2 regions of the Nocardia farcinica genome follow, and region 1 is predicted to be linked to the other one. Evidence: predicted binding sites of a transcription regulator. Region 1 holds the regulator's gene; the other holds the start of a gene.
The links. The regulator HspR, encoded in region 1, represses chaperone genes until heat shock. The targets are predictions, from matches to a motif close to ANNTGAGTNNNNNNNACTCANNT.
Positions count from the first base shown of each region.

Region 2: a site for HspR is predicted at 1,837-1,859, ahead of lon (endopeptidase La). Genes of this name have one in related genera too.

Region 1 is NZ_LN868939.1:1,018,263-1,021,494, forward strand. Features, by position in the region: gene dnaJ (molecular chaperone DnaJ) at 17-1,174, shown strand; gene AMO33_RS21660 (heat shock protein transcriptional repressor HspR) at 1,174-1,572, shown strand; gene AMO33_RS21665 (FAD-binding oxidoreductase) at 2,050-3,222, shown strand; gene AMO33_RS21670 (FAD-binding oxidoreductase) at 3,227-3,232, opposite strand, start outside.
Region 2 is NZ_LN868939.1:769,137-772,368, reverse strand. Features, by position in the region: gene lon (endopeptidase La) at 1-1,758, opposite strand, end outside; gene AMO33_RS20610 (hypothetical protein) at 2,016-3,232, shown strand, end outside.

The DNA.
Region 1 (3,232 bases):
GAGGAGGAGACGACCGGTGAGCCAACGGGAGTGGATCGAGAAGGACTACTACAAGGAGCTGGGCGTCTCCTCCACCGCCTCGCAGGACGAGATCAAGAAGGCCTACCGCAAGCTGGCCCGTGACCTGCACCCGGACGCCAATCCGGGGGACAGCAAGGCCGAGGAGCGCTTCAAGGCGGTGAGCGAGGCGCACGCGGTGCTCTCCGATCCGGCCAAGCGCAAGGAGTACGACGAGACCCGCAGGCTCTTCGCCGGCGGCGGCTACCCGCGCGGCGGCTTCGGTCCCGGTGGGGCGGGCGGCTTTTCGCAGGGTTTCGACATCGGCGACATCTTCGGCGGCACCGCCGCCGGGGACGGCGGGCTCGGCGACATCCTCGGTGGCCTGTTCAACCGGGGCGGCACCCGCACCACGAGCAGGCCCCGCCGCGGCGCGGACGTGGAGACCGAGACCACCCTGGGCTTCCGCGAGGCCGCCCAGGGCGTCACGGTGCCGCTGCGGATGACCAGCCCGTCGCCGTGTACCACCTGTCACGGCAGCGGCGCGAAGCCGGGGACCAGTCCCCGGGTCTGCCCGATCTGCAACGGCACGGGCGTGGTCAGCCGCAACCAGGGCGCGTTCGGCTTCAGCGAGCCCTGCGACGGCTGCCGGGGCACCGGCTCGATCATCGACGACCCGTGTGTCGACTGCCACGGCAGCGGCATCCAGAACCGGACCCGCACCATCACGGTGCGGATTCCGCCGGGCGTCAGCGACGGCCAGCGGATCCGGTTGGCGGGCCAGGGCGAGGCGGGCCTGCGCGGCGCGCCGTCGGGCGACCTGTACGTCACCGTGCACGTCAGCCAGGACAAGGTCTTCGGCCGCAACGGCGACGACCTGACCCTGGTGCTGCCGGTGAGCTACGCCGAACTGGTGCTCGGTACCACGGTCTCGGTGCCGACCCTGGACGGCCGGGTCGGGGTGAAGGTGCCGCCGGGCACCGCCGACGGACGCACCCTGCGGGTGCGCGGCCGCGGCGTCCCCAAGCGCGGGGGCGGCGCCGGTGACCTGCTGGTCACGGTGAAGGTGGCGGTACCGCAGAAACTGGACGACGATGCTCTGGAAGCGCTCGAGCGCTACCGGGAAGCGGAGAAGGCCAGCGGATTCGATCCGCGTGCGGGATGGGCAGGTGCGTGATGTCCACTGATCCGAAGAAGGCGTCCGGCGGGGCGCGCGGCGAGTTCTTCATGATCTCGGTCGCGGCCCAGTTGGCAGGTATGCACGCGCAGACACTGCGCACCTACGACCGGCTCGGACTGGTCACGCCGCAACGCACTTCGGGCGGCGGGCGGCGCTACTCGGCCCGGGATGTCGAGCTGTTGCGCGAGGTGCAGCGGCTGTCCCAGGACGAGGGCGTCAACCTGGCGGGGATCAAGCGCATCATCGAGCTCACCAATCAGGTGGAGCGGTTGCAGCAGGAGGTTTCCGAGCTGCGGGCGGAGCTCGACCGGGTCCGGTCCGGCTACCGGCCGGATCTGTCGCCGCCGCAACGGAGTACGGCGTTGGTGGTGTGGAAGCCACGGCATCAGCGCTGAGCACGGTCGAGGGCCGGATCGCATCGGGCGATCCGGCCCTCGTCGTCTCTTTCGGAGTTCGCCGGGGCATCCGCGAGGAGACCGTTCGGTACCGGCGAATCGGCCATCGCCCTTCCGGTTTCGGGCGGACGGTCGATGCCGGGAGTATGCCTGCCGGGTTGCTCGGGCGCGCGGTCCGGATAGCCGGGCGGTCGCTCGTCGGCGGCGCGGGTCGTCGCGACGGCGGCGCGACGCGCCGATGCCGAGCATCGGATATCGTGGAATTACGCACCATTCCGGGTTTTCGGTTTGTTATGGGTCGAATTTCGCCCTACCGTTCATGTTTTCGCGGAATTACACGGCTGATGTTCATTGTTACCGTTCCGTTGCCCGCAACCCTCGCCTACACTCCAACCATCGGCTGCTGTCGAGTGTCCCGCAGCACCTCACTCGCCGGCGCGGTCAGTGTTTCGAGTGCGAAATGGGGTTGTGAGGCACATGGATTCGCGGTCCGTCGCTCTGATCCGAACGACGTTCAAGGCGGTCGCCGCGGACGATGCGGGACCGGACGAGCTGGCCAGGACGTTCTACGCGATCCTGTTCACCGACCACCCACAGATCCGCGACTTCTTCCCCGCCGCGATGGACGTCCAGCGCGACCGGCTGGTGAAGGCCATCTCCTATGCGCTCGACCGCCTGGAGGAGCCGGACAAACTGCTGCCCTTCCTCGCCCAACTCGGCCGTGACCACCGCAAATACGGCGTGCGCCGCGAGCACTACGCCGCCGTCGCCGGCTCGCTCAAGGCCGCGGTGCGACGATGCGCGGGCACCGAGATGTGGACCGACGAGGTGGACCGCGCCTGGGACGAGGGCCTGGCGCTGATCTCCGAGGCCATGATCGGCGCGGCCGAGAAGGAGACTTCGCCGTCGGCGTGGACCGGGCGCGTCGTCGAAACCCGCCAGGTGTTGCGCAATCTCACGATCGTCCGGCTGCAACTGGACCAGCCGATGGAATACGCCGCAGGCCAGTACATGAGCGTCCAGATTCCCTCCCGGCCACGGATGTGGCGGTATCTCTCGCCCGCCGTTCCGGCGAATCCGCAGGGCGAGATCGAATTCCACGTCCGCAGCATCCTCGGTGGCTGGGTGAGCCCCGCGGTGGTGAGTCAGACCCGCGTCGGCGACCAGTGGCTGATCGGCTCACCGCTGGGCGGGCTGGGCGTCCCGCGCAATGCCAAACGCAAGATGCTGATGATCGGTTGCGGTACCGGTATCGCGCCGTTGCGCGCGCAATTGCTGGAAATGGCACAGCGGCGCAGTAATCCCAAGGTGCACCTGTTCGTCGGCGGTCACCACCCGTGCGATCTCTACGATCTGGAGATGCTCAGCACCCTGGCGGTGACGAACAAGTGGCTCACGGTCACGCCGGTCACCGAGCACGAGGAGAATCCCTGGTGGTTCTACCGCGCTCCGGACGAGCCGGAGCCGGTGTTCCCCGCGCTCGAACCGCGGCTGACCGGTCAGCTCGGCAAGGTCGTCGCCGAGGCGGGGCCGTGGGCCGACCGTGACGTGCAGATCGCCGGCTCGCCCTCGATGGTGCAGACCACCAAGTTCCGCCTGATGGCCGCGGGCATCCCGGCCAAGAACATCCGGCACGACCCGCTGTTCTGAGCCGTCAAAC
Region 2 (3,232 bases), 250 kb from region 1:
CGGCCTGCCCAGGTACTCCTTCAGATCGCCCACGTCGATCGTCAGCGGCGCCTGTCCGCGGTCGGTGACCACCTCGTCGTAGCCGAGTTCGGGATCGTATCCGGTGCGGATCGGCGTCACCGTGGGGTCGGAATCGGCTGGGCCCGACGCACTCTCGGTCAGCCGGGTGGCCGCCTTGCGGAGCGCCTTGGCGATCAGCCGCTCCATCTGGCGCACACCGGCCTCGCGGGTGTAGTTCGCCGCGATCTCGCGCAGCGCCGCCTCGGTGATGCGCACCTCCTCGGCGGTCAGCGCGTTGCGTTCCAGCTGCCGGGGCACCAGGAAGTCACGCGCGATGGCCACCTTGTCGGCCTCGGTGTATCCGTCGACGGTGATGAGCTCCATCCGGTCCAGCAGCGGGCCAGGGATGGTGTCCATGACGTTGGCGGTCGCGATGAACAGCACGTCGGACAGGTCGAGGTCGAGGTCGAGGTAGTGGTCGCGGAAGGTGTGGTTCTGCGCGGGATCGAGCACCTCGAGCAGGGCCGCCGCGGGATCGCCGCGGAAGTCCGAGCCGACCTTGTCGATCTCGTCGAGCAGCACCACCGGGTTCATCGACCCGGCCTCCTTCATCGCGCGCACGATCCGGCCGGGCAGCGCGCCGACGTAGGTGCGGCGGTGGCCGCGGATCTCGGCCTCGTCGCGCACGCCGCCCAGGGCGACGCGCACGAACTTGCGCCCGAGCGCCCGCGCCACCGACTCACCCAGCGAGGTCTTGCCGACGCCGGGCGGGCCGACCAGCACCAGCACCGCGCCGGACCCGCGTCCGCCGACCACCTCCAGACCGCGCTGTGCCCGCCGGGCGCGCACGGCCAGGTACTCGACCATCCGGTCCTTGACCTCGTCGAGGCCGTGGTGGTCGGCGTCCAGGACCGCGCGGGCGGCCGAGATGTCGGTGCTGTCGGTGGTCTTGACCTGCCAGGGCAGTTCCAGCACAGTGTCGAGCCAGGTGCGGATCCAGCCCGATTCCGGGCTCTGGTCGCTGGCGCGTTCCAGCCTGCCGACCTCGCGCAACGCGGCCTCGCGCACCGCCTCGGGCAGGTCGGCCTGCTCGACGCGGGTGCGGTAGTCGTCGGCGCCGTCGGGTTCGTCCTCGCCGAGTTCCTTGCGGATGGCGTTGAGCTGCTGGCGCAGCAGGAACTCGCGCTGGCTCTTCTCCATGCTCTCGCGGACCTCGTCACTGATCTTCTCGGTGACCTCGGCCTCGGCGATGTAGGCCTTGGTCCACTCGATCAGCACGGTCAGCCGCTGCGCCACGTCGGGGGTCTCCAGCAGTTCGCGCTTCTGCTCGGCCGTCAGGTACGGCGCGTAACCCGCGGTGTCGGCGATGGCGGAGGCGTCGGTGAGCTGGTTGACCGCGTCGACCAGCTGCCAGGCCTCCCGGCGCTGCAACACCGAGACGACCAGCTTCTTGTATTCGGCGGCCAGCTCCTTGGTGCGGCCGTCGGCGGGCGGGGTCTCGACCGGCTCGGCCTCGACCCACAGCGCCGCCCCGGGGCCGGTGACGCCGTGCCCGATCTTGGCGCGGCGTTCGGCCTTCAGCACGGCCGCGGGCGCGCCGCCCCGCATCCGGCCGACCTGTTCGATGGTCGCGATGACGCCGTAGGAGGCGTAGCCCTCGGCGAGGCGGGGCGCCAGCAGCACGGCGTCGGTCCCGGCGGCGCGGGCGGCGTCGATCGCCGCCTGCGCGGATTCGTCCAGTTCGATGGGCACGACCATGCCCGGCAGCACGATCGGATCGGTCAGGAACAGCACCGGCAGATCACGAGGTGTAGTCACGTCTTCGACCCTTCCAAAAGTTGAGCGATACCTACTCAACCCGGGGGTTACCGTGTTTGTTCCGCACCGATCCGGCGTTCGCCGAGGGCGAATCCCAGGCTCGCGGCATGCGGTCGCGGGGCGCGTTGACACCCTGCTCAGCGCAGTGAGAATGTGAGGGCCTTCGTCCAACGCATTCGCATGAGGGGGCTCCCACGATGGCGACACTCGCGGCAGGGGTGTTCATCGACTGGGAGAACCTGACCGGGCAGTCCAAGTTCATCGTCGATCTGGTGACCTTCCCGATCTTCGCCGCCGCCGCGGGCTGGCTCACCAACTGGACCGGCGTGCTGATGCTGTTCTGGCCGGTGCAGTTCCGTGGCGTGCGCGTGCCCGGCCTGCACGTGCTCTACCCGTATCTGCCGCGCCGGGTGCAGGTGCTGCCGACCTTCTCCGGCGACGGCAGGCGCCTCGGCTTCCAGGGTTTCATCCCGGCGCGTGCGGAGAAGATGGCCAGCATCTGCGTGGACAAGGCGCTGCTGCGGATCGGCAGCCCACGTGACTTCATCCACGAACTCGACCTCGACGGTGTCGCCGACTACATCGCCGAGCTGGCCCGCGCCCAGGTGCAGCAGATCGTCGACGAGGTGATGTACCGGGAGAATCCCGACCTGTGGCGGGCGGTGCCGCGGCAGGTGAAACAGGTGGTCTACCAGCGGGTGGAGGCGCAGCTGCCGAGCCTGTGCCGACGGGCGTTCGACTCGCTCGGCGACAACATCGACCAGCTCATCGACATCAAGTCCTTCGTCATCCGCTACCTGCGCGAGAACCCGACCATCCTGAAGGACCTGACCACCACCATCGCCGAGCCCGAGCTGAAGTTCATGGTCCGCATCGGCCTGCTCGGCGCGCCGTTCGGCCTGCTGATGGCGCTGTACCTGCACGTGCACAGCGGCATCCCGGTGCTCGGCTGGATCCCGGCGTGGGTGGTCGTCCTGCTGGCCTCGGCCGCGATCGGCGTGATCGTCAACGTCATCGCGGTGAAGATGGTCTTCGAGCCCGGCGAACCGCAACCGCGCTACAAGTACCTGTGGCGCCAGGCCCTGCTGGCCAAACGCCAGCCGCAGGCCGCCACCGACCTCGCGCACATCCTGGCCTACCAGGTGCTGACGCTGCCGAATCTCTCCGCCGAGCTGCTCGACGGACCCAACGGCGACAAGACCAGGCAGCTGGTGCAGCGCCTGATCGCCGACGAGATCCACCGCCAGCTGGGCCCCACCCACTCGGTGGTGCGGGCCGCCTTCGGCAGACGGCAGTTCGACAACCTGACCGTTGGCGCCGCCGGTGCGGCGGTGGGGCTGGCGCCGAGCCTGGTCGAGGACGAGGAGTTCGCCCGCGAGCAGGCGAAGAAGATCGACGAGTTCGCCACCCGCAA